Regions from separate parts of the Pseudarthrobacter sp. C1 genome, predicted to be linked through region 2. Evidence: riboswitches for the same ligand, from Rfam matches in the RefSeq annotation. Region 2 holds a riboswitch; each other region holds the start of a gene.
What was found. Region 2 has a riboswitch for thiamine pyrophosphate ahead of thiO (glycine oxidase ThiO). Riboswitches for the same ligand answer to the same signal wherever they lie in the genome.
Positions count from the first base shown of each region.

Region 1 (7,182 bases), on a different contig from region 2:
CCGCGACGTCTTCAACGAGGACTTCTCCAAGCTGATCGTCTCCGGCGAGGAAGCCTGGGACACCATTGAGGCCTACGTCACCTACGTTGCTCCCGATCTGGTGGGGCGCCTCGAGAAGTGGACCAAGGACCAGGACATCTTCAGCGCATGGCGGATCGACGAACAGATCCACAAGGCACTGGAGCGGAAGGTCTTCCTGCCCTCCGGCGGCTCGCTGGTGATCGACCGCACCGAGGCCATGACTGTTGTGGATGTCAACACCGGCAAATTCACCGGCAGCGGCGGCAACCTTGAAGAGACGGTCACCAAGAACAACCTGGAAGCTGCGGAGGAAGTGGTACGCCAGCTCCGCCTGCGCGATATCGGCGGCATTATCGTCATCGACTTCATCGACATGGTCCTGGAATCGAACCGCGACCTCGTCCTCCGTCGGATGGTGGAGTGCCTGGGACGCGACCGCACCAAGCACCAGGTTGCCGAAGTCACGTCCCTTGGCCTGGTGCAGATGACCCGCAAGCGGATGGGCACCGGGCTGCTTGAAGTGTTTGGCGAGCAGTGCGAGGCCTGCGCCGGCCGCGGCGTGGTGACCCACGATGACCCCGTGGAGCACCGCCGGGCCAATATCGTGGCGGCCGAACACCACGTTCAGCGCTCGGACGCCCGCCCGGACGTCCGGAATGAAAGCCACCGCGCTGAGGCCCAGCGCGGGGACAGCAGCCAGCCCGGCGTCCGTCCTGACCGGAAGCGCCGCCGTGGCCGCGGCGGCCAGCAGGTGGACGCTGCTCCTGCAGCCGCCCTCCACGTGCACACGGTCCACCCCGACCCCACGGACGCCGAGCGGCACGCGAAGGCCGAAGCCACCAGGCTTGCCCTTGCCAATATTGCTGCGGCAGCACACGCCGCCCACCTGCACGACGATGAGGTAGCCGCGGCCCGGCAGGCTCCGCAGGTCCAGCCGGCGGAACCTGAGAAGCACGACGGCGACGCCTCCCGGCCTGCCGCCGTCCTCACCTTTGGCGGGGAGAAGGTTGCCCTGCCGTTCGTGGAGCACGCGGAGGAGCAGCAGCCGAAGCCGGCCCTGACGCTGGACCGGCTCGCCGAAGCCTTCGCCCACCTCGGTGAGCCTGCCCCTGCCGCGGAAGCCGCAGCCGGTCAGCCCGAACGGCGGGCGCCGGAAAAGGAGCAGCGGGAACCGGAGCAGGTCCGGGCACCGCAGCACGTCCAGGCACCGCAGGCGGAGTCGCCGCAGGTCCGGCCTGAGCCGCTGCAGGCTGCCCATGCGCTGCGCGAAAAGGACTATTCCGACCACACCCTGGAACAGTCCCGCCCGCGCCGGGCGCGCCGCAACCGCAGCGCCAGCCGCGCCCAGGGTGCGGCCAACGAGACCTCCGTCGAGCAGCACGAGAATGTCCCCGCCGCGGCGGCAGGGCATTCACACTCTGCAAAGGCGCCGGAAGCTGACCAGGCAGGTGCCCCTGCGCCAGGCAACGCCAAGCCTGCCGCGGAGCCCATCATCCTGGGTGTCGGGGTTCCCGCTTCGGAACTCTAGGCCACGGCACGCGACACGCTGGATGCCCGGCCGCCCACCACGTGTGGACGGCCGGGCATCCGGCATTTAAGGCCGCACCAGTCGCACTGCGTCACCTTCGCCCTGCGTACCGCAAAAAAGCTAGGCTGGTGAACCGACACGGGGTGCCGCGCACAGAGCCGGCTGAGATCCACACCCGTTGAACCTGTCCGGCTAGCACCGGCGAAGGGATGTCTCTTGTCTTCAACTCTCGAATTGCCCGCTGCCACCCCTCAGGGCGCCCCTGCCCCTGCAGCACAGTCCGGCCAGCGGCGGAACGTGCCCCGGGTCCTCTCGATCGCGGGCTCGGATCCGTCCGGCGGAGCCGGCGTCCAGGCGGACCTGAAAAGCATCGCGGCCCACGGCGGCTACGGAATGGCCGCCATCACTGCCCTCACCGCACAGAACACCCGCGGCGTACGAGGCGTCCACGTTCCCCCTGCTGCCTTCCTCACCCGGCAACTTGACGCGCTCAGTGAGGACATCAGCATCGACGCCGTGAAAATCGGGATGCTGGGTGATGTCGCGGTGATCGAAGCTGTCCGGGCGTGGCTCGAAAAAGTCCGTCCCGGCGTCGTGGTTTTGGACCCTGTCATGGTGGCCACCAGCGGTGACCGGCTCCTGCAGGAATCCGCCGAAGCCGCACTTCGCGAACTGCTGCCGCTGGCGCACCTCATCACGCCCAACCTGGCTGAACTTGCCATGCTCGTGGGCGGGAACGTGCAGGAGAGCTGGGAAGGCGCCCTGGAACAGGGCCGCGAGCTCTCTTCCGCCACCGGGGCGACGGTGCTTGTGAAGGGCGGACACCTGGCCGGGGACGAATGCCCCGACGCCCTTGTCAACACTGCAGGCACGCCTGGCCAGGACGTGGTGGTGGTCCCGGGCAAGCGGGTGGCAACGCTGAACAGCCACGGCACCGGTTGTTCACTGTCATCAGCCATGGCCACAGTCCAGGTGCGGCTGGGGGACTGGGAGGCAGCCCTCCGGGAGGTCAAGCCCTGGCTGTCCGGCGCGCTGGAGGCCTCGGAGTCGCTGGAGGTGGGTACGGGCAACGGACCAGTCCACCACTTCCACCACCTTCAGCCGGAGCCTGCTGAAGGCAGCTTCGCGGCGCGGCTGTGGGCTGAAGCGGAGGAGCACCTGGAAGCCATCTATTCCCTGGCGTTTATCCGGGACCTGGCCTCCGGCGACCTGGCCGAGAAACAGTTTGGCTACTACCTGGCCCAGGACGCCATCTACCTCAACGGTTATTCACGGGTGCTCGCGCGGACAAGTGCCCTGGCCCCCACCGAGGCAGAGCAACTCTTCTGGGCACGTTCCGCCGCGCAATGCCTGGAGGTCGAGTCTGAACTGCACCGCTCCTGGCTCAGTACCCGGACCGTTGAGCCGCAGCTGGGACCCGTAACCAAGTCCTACGTGGACCACCTGGTGGCGGCATCGGCGTCGGGCAGTTATGCCGTGCTGGCGGCAGCCGTCCTGCCCTGCTTCTGGCTGTACGCGGAGGTGGGCAAAACGCTCCACGCACAGTTCGTGGCTGCCGGGGAGCCGGCGGGCCATCCCTACGCGGAGTGGCTGCGCACATACGCGGATGAGGACTTCGCCGCGGCCACCCGCAGGGCGGTTGCCATTGTGGACAGTGCGGGGCGCACCGCTCCGGCGCATGAGAAGGATGCCATGGCCACGGCATTCAGGCAGTCCTGCCGCCTGGAAGTTGAATTTTTCGACGCGCCGCGCCTTCATTCCTGACGTCCGGACGGCCGCCGCGCCGGTACTATGGTGGGGCACCCCCCGGCCAAGGAAATGTGTTGTGGTACCTATCACAGACAACCCGCCGGAACCAGCCTCATTTGCGGCCGAAGCCAAAACTAGCGTATTCTAGATCTTCGGTGCTTACGCCAACACTTGGGTTATGACCCCACGGCGTTGAGGCACAGCGAGAGCCCAACCAATTATGGAACCGGGTTCCGCACGCAAATTTGTAATAAACGTCGAGAGAAGTGAGTTCCCAAGTGGTGTACGCGATTGTCCGCGCAGGCGGCCGCCAAGAGAAGGTTTCCGTTGGAGACTTCGTTACCCTGAACCGCGTCGCCGGTGGAGCTGGCAGCACCATTCAGCTGCCCGCACTGCTCCTGGTTGATGGTGACAAGGTCACCTCCGCCGCTGCTGACCTGGCCAAGGTAACTGTTACGGCTGAGATCCTCCAGGACCTCCGTGGTCCTAAGATTGTGATCCAGAAGTTCAAGAACAAGACCGGTTACAAGAAGCGCCAGGGTCACCGCCAGGAACTGACCAAGGTCAAGATCACTGGTATCAAGTAACCTTCCGTTACTGTTCAGGTTTTTCAGCAGATTCCCCAGAATTTAGAGGCAGGCATTTCAGATGGCACATAAAAAGGGCGCGAGCTCCACTCGCAACGGTCGTGACTCCAACGCACAGTACCTCGGCGTCAAGCGCTTCGGCGGCCAGGTAGTTTCCGCAGGCGAGATCATCGTCCGCCAGCGCGGCACCCACTTCCACCCGGGCGCCGGCGTTGGCCGCGGCGGCGACGACACCCTGTTCGCCCTGACCCCGGGCGCCGTTGAATTCGGCACCCGCCGCGGTCGTCGCGTCGTCAACATCGTTGCTGCTGCAGCTGCAGAGTAACAACCAGTTCTGAAGCGGTGGAGCGGGCCATGTGGTCCGCTCCACTGTTCTTTTAACCGCATTACAATCGTCTTGGCGCCCTTGGGTGTCCAGGAAACAGCACTGAGGAGATCCACGTGGCCAGCTTTGTAGACCGGGTAGTACTGCACGTATCCGGCGGTACCGGCGGCCACGGGTGCGTCTCCGTCCACCGTGAGAAGTTCAAGCCGCTGGGTGGTCCCGACGGCGGCAACGGCGGCAACGGCGGCGACGTGATCCTTCGCGTGGACCACCAGACCACGACGCTCCTTGACTACCACCACGCGCCCCACCGCCACGCCACCAACGGCGGCCCGGGCATGGGGGACTGGCGCGGCGGAAAGAACGGCGAGACGCTCATCCTGCCCGTTCCGGACGGCACGGTGGTCAAGTCCAAGGACGGCACCGTCCTCGCCGACCTCGTGGGCGAAGGCACCGAGTACGTGGCTGCGGCGGGCGGCATCGGCGGCCTGGGCAACGCCGCGCTCTCTTCGCAGAAGCGCCGCGCTCCCGGCTTTGCCCTCCTCGGCATCGAAGGCGAGTCCAGCGACATTGTGCTGGAACTGAAGTCAATTGCGGATATTGCCCTGGTGGGTTTCCCGTCCGCCGGCAAGTCCAGCCTTATCGCCGCCATGTCCGCGGCGCGGCCCAAGATCGCCGACTACCCGTTCACCACCCTGATTCCCAACCTGGGCGTAGTGCAGGCCGGGGATGTCCGCTTCACCATTGCAGACGTACCGGGGCTGATTGAAGGCGCCAGTGAGGGCAAGGGCCTCGGACACCACTTCCTCCGCCATGTGGAGCGGTGTGCGGCGCTGGTCCATGTCCTGGACTGCGGAACGCTGGAGGCTGACCGGGACCCCCTCTCGGACCTGGCCGTTATCGAGGCCGAACTCGAAAAGTACGCCGTGGACATGAGCTACGCGGGCCAGGACGGTGAAGTGGTTCCGCTGAACCACCGCCCCCGCCTGGTGGCACTGAACAAGGTGGACCTGCCGGACGGCAAGGACATGGCCGAGTTCGTCCGCCCCGAACTGGAATCCCGCGGCTACCGGGTCTTTGAAATCTCGGCAACTAGCCACGAGGGCCTCCGCCAGCTGGGCTTTGCCATGGCCGAAATCGTCCAGGCGGCCCGGGACGCGGTGGCTGCTGCGCCGCCCAAGGTGCAGCCCGTTGTCATCAAGCCCCGCGCGGTCAATGAAGCAGGCTTCCGGATCCGCCGGGAAGAGAAGGGCCTTGAGCCGCTGTTCCGCGTGCTGGGCGAAAAGCCGGTGCGCTGGGTCAAGCAGACGGACTTCACCAACGAGGAAGCCATCGGCTACCTCGCTGACCGCCTGGCAAAGCTCGGCGTGGAGACGGAGCTGTTCAAGCAGGGCGCCAAGCCCGGCGACACAGTTGTTATTGGCGAGGATGACGGCGTTGTCTTCGACTGGGAGCCCACCATGATGGCCGGTGCGGAACTGCTGGCCTCGCCGCGCGGCACCGACGTCCGGTTTGCCGATATCGGCGACCGCCCCACGCGCGGACAGAAACGTGAAGAGCAGCAGGAACGCAAGGACGCCAGGGCGGCCGCCCGCGCCGAACTTGAAGCCGAGCGCAAGGCCGGCATCTGGACCGAGTCCGTGAGCAGCCGCCGGGTCGCCAAGCCGCTCAAGGAGAGTGGACTGGACGCAGGCGATGAGTTCTAGGGCGGCAGCTGCGGTGCCGCTGGCGCGGTCCGTGGACAGGAGCGTGCTCGCCGGCGCCCGCAGGATCGTGGTGAAGGTTGGCTCGTCGTCGCTGACCAGCATCAAGGGCGGCATCTCCGAAGAGGCGCTGACTGCCCTGGCTGACGCGTTGGCGGCCAAACGCAACACCGGCACCGAAATCATCCTGGTCTCCTCCGGTGCCATCGCCGCGGGCCTGGCACCCCTGGGCCTTGCCAAGCGCCCCCGCGATCTTGCCACCCAGCAGGCAGCTGCCAGCGTGGGGCAGGGCCTCCTGATGGCCCGCTACACCCAGGCCTTCGGGGCGCACGGTGTGACGGTCAGCCAGGTGCTGCTCACCGCCGAAGACCTCATGCGGCGCAGCCAGCACACCAATGCCTTCCGCGCCCTGGACCGGCTGCTCAACCTTGGCGTGGTGCCGGTGGTCAATGAAAACGACACCGTGGCCACGCATGAAATCCGCTTCGGTGACAACGACCGGCTCGCTGCCCTGGTTGCCCACCTGGTCCGGGCCGATGCCCTCGTGCTGCTGTCCGACGTCGACTCCCTCTACGACGGCCCGCCGTCACTTGGCGCGAAGCGGATCCCGCTCGTTGCGGGCCCCGCGGACCTGGATGGTGTCTCCATCGGGAAACCCGGCAAGGCAGGCGTGGGCACCGGCGGGATGCTGACCAAGGTGGAAGCGGCCACCATGGCAGCCGGCTCCGGCATCCATGCCCTTGTCACTTCCACCCCTAACGCGGCGGCTGCCCTTAACGGCGAGGACGTGGGCACCTGGTTCACGGTCAACGGTGCCCGCAAGCCCGTCCGCCTCCTGTGGCTGGCGCACGTCGCCTCCGTCCAAGGGCGGCTGGTGCTGGACGAAGGCGCCGTCAAGGCTGTGCGGCACCACCGCACCTCGCTGCTTCCCGCAGGCATCTCCGCCGTCCAGGGTGAATTTGAAGCGGGCGACGCCGTCGAGATAGCAGCTGCCGACGGCACCGTGGTTGCGCGGGGACTGGTGAACTATTCGTCAGCGGAGTTGCCGCAGATGCTTGGCCGGTCCACCAGGGACCTGGGTGAGGCGCTGGGCAGCGGCTATGACCGCGAAGTTGTTCACGTTGACGACCTGGTGCTGGTTTGAGCTTCCCGCTCGCCTAAACTTGGAACATGACTGAGGCCCTGATCCACAACACGACTGCTGAAAATCCCGGAGATACTGCCGCCACCGAGGCGCAGCCGGCTACTTCATCTGTGGCGCAGGTGCCG
Region 1 is NZ_JAYESK010000004.1:62,777-69,958, forward strand. It holds gene U7114_RS07930 (Rne/Rng family ribonuclease) at 1-1,549, shown strand, start outside; TPP riboswitch at 1,679-1,776, shown strand; gene thiD (bifunctional hydroxymethylpyrimidine kinase/phosphomethylpyrimidine kinase) at 1,766-3,313, shown strand; gene rplU (50S ribosomal protein L21) at 3,577-3,885, shown strand; gene rpmA (50S ribosomal protein L27) at 3,947-4,210, shown strand; gene obgE (GTPase ObgE) at 4,327-5,916, shown strand; gene proB (glutamate 5-kinase) at 5,906-7,057, shown strand; gene U7114_RS07960 (glutamate-5-semialdehyde dehydrogenase) at 7,084-7,182, shown strand, end outside.
Region 1: linked by a shared signal. The riboswitch ahead of thiD (bifunctional hydroxymethylpyrimidine kinase/phosphomethylpyrimidine kinase) and the one ahead of thiO (glycine oxidase ThiO) in region 2 are both predicted to bind thiamine pyrophosphate.

Region 2 (7,182 bases):
CCTCATCTACCGTTTAGCTTGGCGCGGAATCTCGCGCTTCCCCAAAGAGTCCTAGACTACAAATAAGACATCACCAACGAACTTTGACTGGCTGGGAGGCCCCTGTGGAAATTAAGATCGGCGTTCAGAATGTTGCCCGCGAAATTGTGCTCGAATCAACCGAGGACGCGGCTTCTGTGGCCAAGGTCGTGGGGGAAGCCATCACCGCGGGCAGCGAACTTCGCCTGAAGGATGAAAAGGGACGCGTGATCATTGTTCCCGGAAATGCGCTCGGCTACGTGGAAATCGGCGCAGAAGAGGCACGGCGCGTAGGTTTCGGCCAGTTCTAGCGCCCGGCCGAAAAACCGCGTCCGAAGCCCAAGGAGATCCATGCTTTCGCTGACCATCGTTGTACTGGCTGCCGCCGCGGCAGGCTTCATCATCTGGGCAAACGACAAGCGGCACGCCAAGTATGGCGCAGGCCTGCCCGCCGGGGTCGCCGTAGCAATGGCGGCGTTGACCTGGATTGTCCTGATGGCGGCCGGTTTCGGCTACCTGCCAGGGCTGACCTGGATCCCGTGGGTCCTGCCCATCGTGCTGGGCGCCGGCGCCGCAACGGGGGCAGCCGTGTACCTTGGCCGCACGCGTGCGCGCCGGGACGCCGAAAGGCTTACGGCGATCCTCCGGGCGTAGGGCCGGCGCAAGGCAACCGGCAGCAGTGGCCGCCATCCCGCCAGGGGTGGCGGCCATTGCTGCTTAGGGACCAGTGGCTGGTGGCGAGGCTACTAACGCCCCGGCCCGTACTTCGCCGGCTCGGCCACGGCCCCCGCCGCTGCCGCAGCTTCACTTGCTCCCGCAGCTGCCGCGATGTCCCGGTCAGTCACCTGCCCCCCGGCGTCGTGGGACGTGTAGCGGATAAAGACGCGGTTGTAACGCCAGTCGAGGTCGGGATGGTGGTTTTGTTCCTCGGCCAGACGTCCGACGGCGGCAATCAGCTCAAGTGCGGCAACCGCCGTCGGCATCTTGAAGACAGTGACCAATCCGCCATTGTCGGTCCGCCAATCAGGCAGTCCAGCCAAGGCTTCGTCGATTCGTTCCGGGGGAAGGGCGTCTTTGCCGGCCACTGCTGCTCCTTGAATCAAGGCGCCGGCCGGCGGAAAGCGGGCCTACAGGAACTCGGCCCGGCCTTCCATCGCCGACGACGCCAGCGCGTGTTCACGGCGAGGTATGCGACCTGCCGCTTTCGCCAGCCTACCTGCGATGACGGCGTGCTTGAAGGCGGCGCCCATCATGGCCGGGTCCTGTGCCCGGGTCACCGCCGTGGCCAGGAGCACGGCATCACATCCGAGTTCCATCGCGAGGGCGGCGTCGGACGCCGTGCCGATTCCCGCATCCAGCACCACCGGAACCGAGGCCCGGGACACGATGAGCTCGATGTTGTGCGGGTTGAGGATGCCCAGGCCGGTGCCAATGGGCGAGCCGAGCGGCATGACCGCGGTAGCTCCCAGGTTCTCGAGCCGAAGCGCCAGGACGGGGTCGTCATTGGTGTACGCAAAAACCTTGAACCCCCGGTTAACCAGCTGTTCGGTGGCGTCCACGAGTTCCACGGCATCCGGCAGGAGGGTGTGTTCGTCAGCAATGACTTCCAGCTTCACCCAGTCGGTTTCCAGGGCCTCCCTGGCGAGCTCCGCGGTGAGGACGGCGTCCCGGGCAGTGAAGCACCCCGCCGTGTTGGGCAGGACCTTGATGCCGTGGTCCAGGAGGAGCTGGAAAAGCGAGCCTGCCTCCCGGGGTGAATAGCGGCGCATGGCCACGGTGGTGAGGGAGGTGCCGGAGGCCAGGAGCGCGGCGCCGAGGCCGTCAAGGCTGGGCGCGCCGCCCGTGCCCATAATGAGCCGGGACGCGAGCGCGACGCCGTCGATCACCAGGGGATCATGAAGGTCCGGCCGGGTGCCGTCGAGGGTGCTGCGGGTTTCCGTCATGGTGTTCAGCCTCCCTGTACTGCCGTGACAAGTTCGACGTCGTCACCCTCGGAGAGTGCGGTAGCGAACCACTGGCTCCGGGGCACCACCTGGGCGTTGCGCGCAACGGCGACGCCCAATTTCCGGCCGTCGGTTGCGTGGCCGTCAGCGGCCAGTGCGCGGCCGGTGACCTCGGTGACGAGCGCGGTGATGGACGCGCCGTCGGCGACTGTATGTCCGGTTCCGTTCAGGGTGATGTTCATGCTGTCTCCTTGGGGTTGGGTAGGGTGGCCGCTGCAGCAGGCCGAACGGCGACGCCGGAAAAGCGGCCGGGATTGAAGGGGGCCCAGCGGGGGTCCTCCCTGCCTTCGAGCAGGTCCCGGCATATCGCGGCCGCTGCCGGGGTGAGGAGGACGCCGTGGCGGAAGAAACCGGTGGCAATGATGAGCCCCTCCACGCGGCTTTGCCCTGAAGGGCCGTCCTCCAGGGGGACCCGCCCGAGCAGCGGGGCGTTGTCAGGTGTGCCGGGACGGGCCCGGGCCGTGCATTCCAGCAGCTCAAGTTCCGCCACCGCAGGCACCAGGACCTGGGCGTCGCGCAGCAACTGGTAGACGCCCCCTGCCGACACTGCCCCCGCGCTGGTTCCGCTGTCCTTCCCCAGTGCGTCCTCACGCTGCGTTGCCCCGATCACCACGGTGCCGTCCTGCCGGGGGACGATGTACACAGGGATCCCGCGGACCAGTCCGCGGACGGTGGAGGTCAGCAGCGGCTGAAGGTGGGCGGGGACGGCGAGGCGAAGGATGTCACCGTGGACCGGCCGCAACGGCAGGTGCAGCTTTTCCGGCAGCCCGGTCAGGGCCGCAGCGTGCAGTCCGTTGGCCACTACGGTCTCCCTGGCCGCCACCGTTCCTCCGCCCTCCAGCGTGACACCGGCGACGGCTCCGTCCCGCCAGAGCAGGCCCGCTGCCCGGTCCGGCACGGCGTAGCCCTCGGCGGCTCCGGCCACGAAGCTTCCGCCGGTTCCGCCGGCGTGCCGGGCCAGGGCACGGCGGAAGCAGGCGACCAGCAGCCTGGGGTCCACCTGGTGGTCCGCCGGTGTATTCAGCGCCGAGGCAATGGCCGGGCTCAACAGCGGCTCCCGGCGCCGGGCTTCACGGATGGTGAGGGGCTCAACCGTCAGTCCATTGGCCTGCTGCACCTCGCGCAGGTCCAGCAGCGCCTGCCGGTCCGCAGCGTCGGCACCCACGGCGAGGGTCGGCGTCGTAAGATACCCGGGATCCGAACCGGCAGCCGCGGCAAGGCCAGCGGCGAAACCCGGCCAGCGCCCGGAGGCCTCCAGCATGAGCTCCAGGAGGTCCTCCTCCTGGTAATGCAGTTCGCTCACCGGGGCAAGCATCCCCGCCGCGGCCCAGCTGGCACCGGAGCCGGGGGCGTCATCGATTACCACCGCTGAATGTCCGGACCGCCTCGCCTCCCAGGCGATGCCGTGGCCGATGACTCCCCCGCCGATGACCGCAACGTCGGCCTCCAGTGCGGAGCCGGGCGCGGGCCGGTACGGGGCGTCGAGCGCATTGGGCATAAGTGTCTCCTTCCCTACGCCGGTATTAGCCGGATCAGGTCAAGCGGTCGGCTCTGACGCCCTCTCAGCCCGGCGCTTTATGACAGCTGCCGCGGCTCCCGCAGTACGAGGCCCAGTCTAGAGGAACTAGGCTGGCACCCATGAATGTGTCCCACCCTCCTGCCGCTGCATCCCCCGTCCCGGCTACCGACGCCTTTCTCAACGCCGAAGGCAGTTCCGGCGTGCAGGCCGCACGCCTTTACCTCTGCACGGACGCGCGCCGGGAGCGGGGCGATTTCGGGCAGTTCGTCGATGCCGCCTTCGCGGGCGGGGTGGACATCATCCAGCTGCGGGACAAGTCCATCGAAGCCGCCGAGGAGCTGGAGCTCCTGGCCGTACTCAAGGAATCGGCGGTGCGGCACGGCCGGCTGTGGGCGGTGAATGACAGGGCGGACATCGCCGTGCTGTCCGGAGCCCCGGTGTTCCATATCGGCCAAAAGGACCTGCCCCTCAAGGCGGCCCGGACGCTGTTGAACGGCAACGCGGCCATCGGCCTGTCCAGCCACAGCCCGGAGCAGGTGGACGCCGCCCTGGCTGCCGCCGCCGGCCCCTCGGCGCTGGACTACTTCTGCGTGGGGCCGCTCTGGGCAACACCCACCAAGCCCGGACGGGCCGCCGTCGGGCTTGACCTGGTGAGGTACGCCGCCACGGCTGTTGCCGGGGCGGACGGGCAGGAGGACACGCCCGACGGCGGTGTCCCCTGGTTCGCGATTGGCGGCATCGACCACTCCAACGTCGAAGAGGTGGTGGAAGCCGGCGCACGCCGGATCGTGGTGGTCCGGGCCATTACCGAGGCTGACGATCCGGCCGCGGCCGCCGCTTCGCTCCTCAGCGCCCTGGACGCCGCCCGCCCATAATCCCGCGCCGGAACTGGCGTTCCTCTCCGGGCCGCTTCCGTGCACTATTGACGAAATTCGGGCTACGCTGATTTTCGTGTCACACCATCGGCTGGCCCCCAATGTCCACGAGCACACCAACGCACTCGAAGCGGCGCTGGGCGCGCTCCGGAGTGAGCTTGAGCTGCCGGGCGCCTACCCTGATGATGCCGTGAAGGACGCCGAGGCCGCCGTGTCCGCATTGCAACTGCCGTCCCATGACCTGACTTTCGTTGAATTCATTACCATCGATCCGGCATCGTCCACCGACCTGGACCAGGCGCTGTTCATCGAGCGGGACGGCAACGGCTACCACGTTCTCTATGCCATCGCCGACGTGCCGGCGTTTGTTACTCCCGGCGGCCCGCTGGACGCTGAGACGCGGCGTCGGGGACAGACTTTTTACACGCCGGACGGCCGCATACCGCTGCATCCCGAAGTCATCAGCGAGGGGGCGGGAAGCCTCCTGCCGGGACAGGACTGTTCCGCGTTCGTGTGGGACTTCCGTCTTGACGTTGACGCGGAGGTCACGGCCGTGGCCGTGCGGCGTGCCCGGATGCGCAGCCGCACCAAGCTCAGCTACAAAGGCGCCCAGGCGGAACTGGACGCCGGCAGCCCTTCCCCTGTGCTGCGCCTCCTTAAAGAGGTGGGGCTCAAGCGCGTGGAGCTGGAGCGCGCCCGGGAGGGTGCCAGCCTGAACATGCCGGACCAGGAGATTGTCCAGCTTCCCGACGGCGGCTACCGGATCGCCGCCGCCCCGCAGCTGCCCGTGGAGGACTGGAACGCACAGATATCGCTGATGACCGGCATGGCAGCCGCACAGCTCATGTTGGCCGGGAAAGTGGGCATCCTGCGCACCATGCCGGCCCCGGACGAGCGTTCCCTGAACCATTTCCGGCTGCAGACAGAGGCCCTCGGAAAGCCCTGGGACGGCGAAGTCAGTTACGGCGAATACCTCCGCAGCCTGGACCCCACCCATCCCCGCCAGCTCGCAATCCTCCACTCCGCAGGGATGCTCTTCCGTGGGGCGGCCTATACGGCCTTTGACGGCACCGTCCCGGATGACGCCGTTCAGTCCGCCATCGGCGCCGCGTACGCCCATACCACCGCCCCGCTTCGCCGCCTGGTGGACCGCTTCGTGCTGGTCACCTGCGAGGCCTTGAGCAATGGCGGCGAGGTGCCCGCGTGGGTGCGGGACGCCCTGCCGTCGCTTCCCGAGATCATGGCGGGCTCGGACCAGCTGGCGTCCCGGATGGAGCGAATGGCGCTGGACACGGTGGAGGCGGCACTGTTGATCAACCACATCGGACAGGAGTTCGACGCGATCGTGATTTCAGGGTCGAAGCCCCAGAAGGAGAACGGGAACGGCGGCATGAGCCGGAACGGCAACGGCAAGGGCAAAAACGGCAACGGCAAGAACGGCAACGGCGGCTCCGGGATCATCCAGATCGCCGAACCTGCAGTGACAGCGCGCTGCGCCGGTGAACTGGAGGCCGGAACCAAGGTCCGGGTGCGCCTCATGTCCTCGGACATCGCTACCCGTGAAGTGCATTTCGAGCTGGTGCCGAAGGCGCCGTGACCCGGGGCGGTTTTGTGGCAAATCCGGCCCGCAGTGCGGGCAAAAGCCGGATTTCGGTGCCCTTGCGGCTAGACTGAAGAGGTAGAAATGGATGCCCGGTCGTTGATTTCCTTGATTTGAAACCAACAAGCCCGCCCCTACGCGATCTTGAGAACCACCCGCTGGTCACCAGTGCCAGCATAAAGATAGCCCGCGATCGGCTTCCACTGGAATTGCTTGCGCGCCTGAGCGTGCTCCGGAACGGCCTGCCGGCCGGCCCGTTGAGCAGGCAGCGCCATTGCCCAAATGAATAAGGAAACTCCACGTGAGTGAATTGCATACCCACCAGCTTCTGACGGACGACTCCGGCACCGAAACGCTTGAGCCCGAAGAAACCATCATCTCCGACGAGAAGCCGCACGAGATTGAGGAGAAGTCCTTCGCGGACTTCAACGTCCGCGCCGACATCGTGGAGTCCCTGGCCGACGCCGGCATTACCCACCCCTTCCCCATCCAGGCCATGACCCTGCCGGTTGCCCTCTCCGGACACGACATCATCGGCCAGGCCAAGACCGGCACAGGCAAGACCCTCGGCTTCGGCATCCCCGCCCTGCAGCGGGTAGTGGGCCGGGACGACGCCGGCTACGAAAAGCTTGCCGTCCCGGGTGCACCGCAGGCACTGGTCATCGTCCCCACCCGTGAACTGGCGGTGCAGGTGGCCAACGACCTGCAGACTGCATCCCGCAAGCGGAACGCGCGCATCGCCACCATCTACGGCGGCCGGGCCTACGAGCCCCAGGTGGAAGCCCTGAAGAACGGCGTGGAGGTTGTGGTGGGTACCCCCGGGCGCCTCATCGACCTCTTCAAGCAGAAGCACCTGAGCCTGAAGAACGTCAAGGTCGTCATCCTGGACGAGGCCGACGAAATGCTTGACCTCGGCTTCCTGCCTGACGTCGAGACCCTGATCGCGGCCACGCCGGCGGTCCGCCAGACCCTGCTGTTCTCCGCCACCATGCCCGGCCCCGTCATTGCCATGGCCCGGCGGTACATGACCCAGCCCACCCACATCCGTGCTGCTGATCCGGATGATGAAGGCCTCACCAAGCGCGATATCCGCCAGTTGATCTACCGCGCGCACAGCATGGACAAGATCGAGGTTGTCGCCCGCATCCTGCAGGCCCGCGGCCGCGG
Region 2 is NZ_JAYESK010000002.1:330,863-338,044, forward strand. It holds gene U7114_RS04145 (TetR/AcrR family transcriptional regulator) at 1-55, shown strand, start outside; gene U7114_RS04150 (DUF3107 domain-containing protein) at 105-329, shown strand; gene U7114_RS04155 (hypothetical protein) at 370-672, shown strand; gene U7114_RS04160 (4a-hydroxytetrahydrobiopterin dehydratase) at 765-1,103, opposite strand; gene U7114_RS04165 (thiazole synthase) at 1,146-1,961, opposite strand; gene thiS (sulfur carrier protein ThiS) at 1,967-2,203, opposite strand; gene thiO (glycine oxidase ThiO) at 2,200-3,519, opposite strand; TPP riboswitch at 3,514-3,631, opposite strand; gene thiE (thiamine phosphate synthase) at 3,660-4,415, shown strand; gene U7114_RS04185 (RNB domain-containing ribonuclease) at 4,492-6,012, shown strand; gene U7114_RS04190 (DEAD/DEAH box helicase) at 6,317-7,182, shown strand, end outside.

Region 3 (7,182 bases), 310 kb from region 2:
CCCGGAGCGCGCCGGCGCCGTCGTAATAACGGGCGCGTCCCTCCAGCGCGAGGTCCTCGTCAAAGATGATTTCCACTTTTTCCACGTGGTGGCGATCCCAGACGGGTTCCAGGAAGTTGTTGGCGAACCGCAGGCCCAGGATGTTCAGCACGGTGGCCTTGCCCAGGAAATGGTCCACCCGGTGGATGTGGTCTTCCGGAACCAGCCGGACCAGTGTCTGGTTGAGCGACCGGGCAGACTCCTCGCTGGAGCCGAAGGGTTTTTCCATCACCAACCGCGTGCCGGCCGGAACCTGGTCGGGCCTGAGCGCTTCACAGGCGAGCTGGCTGATCTTGGGCGGGAGGGCGAAATAGACGGCCGTTGGGCCGTCCAGCGCGGCAAGGAGCGAGGCCAGGGCGCCGTCGGCGGTGACATCCAGCTGGTGGTAGACGGTCTCCTTTTCAAGGGACTGCAGGGCGTCCTTTCCCTCGGGACCTGCGGGCCCGGCTGCTGCTTCGAAGGAGGTGTGAACCCTTTCCCGCCACTGTTCCGGGGTCCAGGGATCTGACCCGGCACCGACGAGCCGGAGATCCGTGGCGTGGCCCTTTGCCACCAGGCGCGCCAGGCCCGGCAGGAGCAGCCGGCCCGTTAGGTCCCCGGAAGCGCCGAGGATGAGGAGGGTTTTCACAGATGCTTGGCTCGTCATTTTGCCAGCATGCCACCTTGGGGGTCCGACTTGGTACCCTAGATAGTCGAGTCCCGATCATCCACAGCCTTTGATTATTCATAGCCTTTGATCATCCACAGAAAGAAGTGCACGTCGCGTGTTCAATTCACTCTCTGACCGGTTGACAGCAACCTTTAAGAATCTGCGGGGTAAAGGCAGGCTCTCCGAGGCCGACGTCGATGCCACAGTCCGCGAGATCCGCCGTGCCCTCCTGGATGCCGACGTTGCCGTTCCAGTTGTCCGTGAATTCACCGGCCGGGTACGGGAACGCGCCATGGGTTCCGAGGTGTCCGGTGCGCTGAACCCGAGCCAGCAGATCGTCAAGATCGTCAACGAAGAACTGGTGGAGATCCTCGGCGGTGAAACCCGCCGGATCCGCCTCGCCAAGAACGGCCCCACCATCATCATGCTGGCCGGCCTCCAGGGTGCCGGTAAGACCACCCTCGCCGGCAAGCTGTCCAAGTGGCTGAAGGCCCAGGGCCACAGCCCCATGCTGGTGGCATGCGACCTGCAGCGCCCCAACGCGGTCACCCAGCTCCAGGTGGTGGGCCAGCGCGCCAAGGTGCCGGTGTTCGCGCCGCACCCGGGAGCCACGTCCTCCGAACTCGAGCACCCTGCCGGCGACCCCGTGGCCGTTGCCCGCGCCGGTGTGGAGGAAGCCCGCCAGAAGCTGCACGACGTCGTCATCGTGGACACCGCCGGCCGGCTCGGTGTCGACGCCGACATGATGGAGCAGGCGCGCCAGATCCGCCGCGCCATCGTGCCCAACGAAGTCCTCTTCGTCATCGACTCCATGATCGGCCAGGACGCCGTGAACACGGCGCTCGCCTTCGATGAGGGCGTCAACTTCACAGGCATCGTGCTCTCCAAGCTCGACGGCGACGCCCGCGGCGGTGCCGCGCTCTCGGTGGCGTCCGTCACCGGCAAACCCGTCATGTTCGCCTCCACCGGCGAAGGCCTTGACGACTTCGAGCTGTTCCACCCGGACCGGATGGCGTCGCGCATCCTGGACATGGGTGACGTCCTGACGCTGATTGAGCAGGCGGAGAAATCCTGGGACAAGGACGAAGCCGCCCGGATGGCGAAGAAATTCGCCGACCAGGAAGACTTCACCCTTGAGGACTTCCTGGCCCAGATGCAGCAGATCCGCAACATGGGCTCGATGAAGAAAATGCTCATGATGATGCCGGGTGCGCAGAACATCCGCCAGCAGCTGGAGCAGTTCGACGAACGCGAGATCGACCGCGTCGAGGCCATCGTCCGGTCCATGACCCCGCACGAGCGTGTTGCGCCCAAGATCATCAACGGCTCCCGCCGCGCCCGTATTGCCCGCGGCTCCGGCGTCCACGTCTCCGAGGTCAACGGCCTCCTGGAGCGCTTCGCCCAGGCCCAGAAGATGATGAAGAAGATGGCCCAGGGCGGCATGCCGGGCATGCCCGGGATGCCAGGCATGCCGGGTGCCGGCGGCGGGGCGCGGAAGAACGCCAAGAACGCCCCCAAGAAGAAGGCGAAGTCAGGCAACCCCGCCAAGGCTGCCCAGGAGCGGAAGGACGCCGAGGCCCGCCGGGCCAACGCGGCCAAGGCTCTGCCGACCGGCGCCGCCTTCGGCCAGCAGACGGGCGACTTCGATCCGTCCCAGCTGAACCTGCCCAAGGGCTTCGACAAGTTCCTCGGCAAGTAAGCACGCCTGGCCCAACTAAGTAGCGCCAAGTGTCGTTTTGACGGTTCATAACGACACTTGGCGCTACTTAGTTGGGATGTCGGGGCTGTGGATTAGGGTTGGGTCATGTTCAAGCAGAGGGTAGTGTTCGTGCACGGCGCGGGCAGCTTCGGCGCCGCGGCCTGGCCCCGCCAGCATGGCCTGGCACTGTCCTATGACGCACTGTTCCTGCGCCGCCACGGCTACGATCCCGTGGCAGAGCCGGTGGAATCATCCTTCGAAGAGGACGCGGGGATCCTGCTGCGGTCACTGGCCGACGACGGCAGGGGCGCCGTCGGCGGGCACGTCGTGGCACATGCCCAAGGCGCCGTCGCAGCGATGATGGCCGCCGTCGAACGCCCCGACCTTGTCTACTCGCTGACGCTGGTGGAGCCGGCCTGCCTGTCGCTGACCGCGGAACTGCCGGCGACGGCGGCGCACATTGCGCTGATGAAGCCGCTCCTGGACGTCCGGCACCAACTCGGCGACGAGGACTTCCAGCGGGAATTCGTGCGCCGGGTCTACGCCACGGACCTGCAGCACCCGGTCACCGTGGAAGAGAAGCGGTCCGCGCGGCGGCTCCGGCTGCAGGTGCCGTCGTGGGAAGCTCCGCTGCACATCGTGCCGGGCGTGCCTACGCTCGTCCTCACGGGCGGCTGGGAGCCGCTCTACGAAGAGATCGCGGGCTACCTCCGGGAGACCGGCGCCCTCCACCGCACTGCGGCGGGAGGGCACCGGCCCCAGGATTCAGTAGAGGGGGACCGCATCATCCGCTCGTTCATCGGCGATGCCAGCCGGGTCCGGGCACGCGCCTCCTGACGCCCTAGCTTCCGGCGGCAACACGGGGCTCCGGCAGGTACACCTTGCCGCCGGCCGCCCGGAATTCCTCGCTTTTCCCCTTCATCCCCGCGGCCGCCGCCAGGGCCGCCTGCGACTCCGCCGAGCCAAATTCGTCCCGGATGTCCTGGCTGATCCTCATGGAGCAGAACTTGGGACCGCACATGGAACAGAAGTGCGCGGTCTTGGCAGGTTCTGCGGGCAGGGTCTCATCATGGAAGGCTTCCGCCGTGACCGGGTCCAGGGACAGCGCGAACTGGTCGCGCCAGCGGAATTCGAAGCGTGCCTTGGACAGCGCATCATCGCGCTCGTGCGCCCCCGGGTGGCCCTTGGCAAGGTCTGCCGCGTGTGCGGCGATCTTGTAGGTGATCACCCCGGTCTTGACGTCGTCCTTGTTGGGCAGCCCCAGGTGTTCCTTCGGGGTGACATAGCAGAGCATGGCAGTGCCGTAACGTGCGATCTCCGTGGCACCGATGGCCGAGGTGATGTGGTCGTAGCCCGGTGCAACGTCGGTAACCAGGGGCCCGAGTGTGTAGAACGGCGCACCCTTGCACAGCTCCTGCTGGCGCTCTACGTTCTCGCGGACCAGGTGGAACGGGATGTGCCCCGGACCTTCCACCATCACCTGCACGTCGAATTCCCAGGCGCGCGCCGTCAGCTCAGCCAGTGTGTCCAGTTCGGCGAACTGGGCAGCGTCGTTGGCATCCGCCGTCGCCCCTGGCCGCAGCCCGTCACCCAGGGAGAAGGCGACGTCGTACTTCGCGAAGATTTCGCACAGCTCATCGAAGTGCGTGTAGAGGAAGTTCTCCTGGTGGTGGGCCAGGCACCAGCCTGCCATGATCGAACCGCCGCGGGATACGATGCCTGTCACCCGGTTGGCTGTCAGGGGCACGTAACGCAGCAGGACGCCGGCGTGGATGGTCATGTAGTCCACACCCTGCTCGCACTGTTCAATGACGGTGTCGCGGAAGATCTCCCAGGTAAGGGCATTGGCTTCCCCGTTGACCTTCTCGAGGGCCTGGTAGATGGGGACGGTGCCGATGGGGACGGGGGAGTTGCGGAGGATCCATTCGCGGGTGGTGTGGATGTCATCGCCGGTGGAAAGGTCCATGACGGTGTCGGCGCCCCACTGCGTTGCCCACTGCAGTTTGTCCACCTCCTCCGCGATGGAACTGGTAACGGCCGAGTTGCCGATGTTGGCGTTGATTTTCACCAGGAAGGCCTTGCCGATAATCATCGGCTCGGACTCGGGGTGGTTGATGTTGCTGGGGATGATGGCGCGGCCCGCGGCCAGCTCGCTGCGGACCAGTTCAACATCGCAGTTCTCGCGCAGCGCCACAAAGCGCATCTCCGGGGTGATCACGCCCTGCCGCGCGTAGTGCATCTGCGTCACGGTCCTGCCGTCGACGGCGCGGCGGGGCACCGGGCGCGCTCCCTTCCACTCGGCGCTGGCGGCGCCGCGGCGGACAGCCGAGCGGCCGTCGTCGAGCAGGTTCCGTTCCCTGCCGCTGTACGCCTCGGTGTCTCCGCGTGCTTCGATCCAGTCCGTCCGGAAGGGAGGGAGGCCGATGACGGGGTCGCTGCCAGGTCCTGCCGTCCGGTAGGTCCGGAACGGCCTGTTCGGCGTCCCGTTCGGGGAAGGTTCCAGCGCAATCTCCGTCACCGGGACCCTGATCCCCGTGCCGGCATCCTCAAGGTAGGCCAGTGAATGGGATTTCAGGGACTGGGTCACCGTTGGCTGGTTGCCGGCTGCTCCCATGGCCGGACGGTCTTGGGCAGGGTTCAGCTGTGCATTTTGTGTACTCAAGGAATACTCACTTCCTTCGCCGGCATTACCCGGACAGGTTCAACGGTCGCAGGCTGCGTCAGCCCGATCTCAGCCCCTGCAGGGGCACCCGTGTGGTCAAGATGTAAGCTACCACACGCCCCCGGAAGGGCGGTGTCACATTTGCGGGTGCTAGCCTGACCGGGCATCGAAAGGAAGCCCGATGGCAGACATCATTCACTTTCGCGGACCCGTCCTGACCGCACCGGACCGGGTACGCCATGGACTCTGGTCGGTGGACGGCAGCCTCACGTTCAGCCGGCCAACTGCCCTTCCGGCGCGGGAGCTCGACGGCTGGGTGCTGCCGGGATTCGCTGACGCCCACTGCCACATCGGACTGGGCCCCGCCGGCCCGGTCGAACCCGCCCTTGCACGGGAACAGGCGCTGGCTGACCTCAACGCCGGAACCCTGCTGGTCCGCGACGCCGGCTCACCTGCCGATACCCGCTGGATGCAGGGCGGCCGGGACTTTCCGGTGCTGATCCGTGCAGGACGGCATGTGGCCCGCACGCGCCGCTACCTGCGCGGCTTTGCGGCGGAGGTCGAACCCGACGGGCTCGTGGAGGCCGTGCGGAAGCAAGCACGCGACGGCGACGGCTGGGTCAAACTGGTGGGCGACTGGATCGACCGGAGCGCCGGCGACCTCGCGCCCTCCTTTCCTGCCGCCGTCGTCCGTGACGCTGTCCAGGCTGCCCATGATGAAGGTGCCCGGGTCACGGCGCATTGCTTCGCCGAGGACACCCTGGACCAGATGCTGGACGCCGGCATTGACTGCATTGAGCACGCCACGGGGCTGCTGCCCCGCCACCTGCCCCGGTTCGTGGAGCAGGGCGTGCCGATCGTGCCCACGCTCATCAACATCGCTACCTTTCCTGACATAGCGGAGCAGGCAGACGCCAAGTTTCCGCGCTACGCCGCCCACATGCGTGCCCTGTGGGAACGCAGGCTGGAACGGGTGGCGGAGGCCCATTCCGCCGGCGTACGCATCTTTGCCGGGACGGACGCAGGCAGCGTGGTCCGCCACGGGAGGATCGCAGATGAGATCCTCGCCCTGCACGGGGCCGGCCTGCCCATGCCTGCGGCCCTGGATGCCGCCTGCTGGGCAGCCCGCACGTGGCTGGGAGCGGACAACCTGGAGGAAGGCGCGCGGGCCGACGTCGTGGTGTGCCGCGAAGACCCGCGGACCACCCCGGAAACGATCAGGGCGCTGGAACACGTGGTGCTGGGCGGCCGCATCATCCGCTGAGTTATTTGAGGCCGCCACTTGGAATAAATTGAAGCTTCAAGTAATTTTAATATGTGACAGGCCGCCGACGGGACGGCCTCCAATACAAGGAGCCTTCAAATGACCGACGCAGCCGCCCGCCAGGATCTCCTTCCTGCCGACCTCGCCATGGGCACCGTGATGCTCAAGGTGGGCGACATGAAGGTCATGACCGATTACTACCAGCGGGCCCTCGGCCTGGAGGTCGTCGCGGAGCAGGACGGCGGGCTCTACCTCGGCCGGCTGCAGAAACCGCTGGTGCACCTGGCTCCCGCTCCGGGCCTGACGCTTCCGGGCCGGGGAGAGGCCGGCCTCTTCCACACCGCGCTCCTGTTCGAGAACCAGGCAGACCTGGCCGCGACCATCGCCACGGCCGCGCAGTTTGAACCCCGTTCCTTCACCGGCAGCGCAGACCACCTTGTCAGCGAGGCCTTCTACTTCACCGACCCCGAAGGCAACGGGATCGAACTCTACTGGGACCGGCCGCGCAGCAGTTGGTCCTGGAACGGCACTGACGTGGTGATGGACAGCCTGGCCCTTCCGCCGCAGCGCTATTTGGAGCAGCACCTCACTGAGGAGTCCCTGGAACGCCAGCGGGGAACCGTTGCGGGCGTGGGCCATGTGCACCTCCAGGTGGGCGACGTCCAGACCGCCCGCGACTTCTACGTGGGGACCCTCGGCTTCGAAAAGACCGCAGGCTGGCACGGCCAGGCCCTGTTCGTCTCGGCGGGCCGCTACCACCACCACATGGCAATGAACGTATGGAACAGCCGCGGCGCGGGGCCGCGCAAGGACACCCTCGGCCTGGGTGAGGTCCTCATCGAAGTGCCGTCGGGGGACGACGTCGGCGC
Region 3 is NZ_JAYESK010000002.1:18,294-25,475, reverse strand. It holds gene U7114_RS02810 (glucose-6-phosphate dehydrogenase) at 1-685, opposite strand, end outside; gene ffh (signal recognition particle protein) at 804-2,387, shown strand; gene U7114_RS02800 (alpha/beta fold hydrolase) at 2,493-3,224, shown strand; gene thiC (phosphomethylpyrimidine synthase ThiC) at 3,229-5,049, opposite strand; TPP riboswitch at 5,044-5,151, opposite strand; gene U7114_RS02790 (amidohydrolase family protein) at 5,231-6,313, shown strand; gene U7114_RS02785 (VOC family protein) at 6,413-7,182, shown strand, end outside.
Region 3: linked by a shared signal. The riboswitch ahead of thiC (phosphomethylpyrimidine synthase ThiC) and the one ahead of thiO (glycine oxidase ThiO) in region 2 are both predicted to bind thiamine pyrophosphate.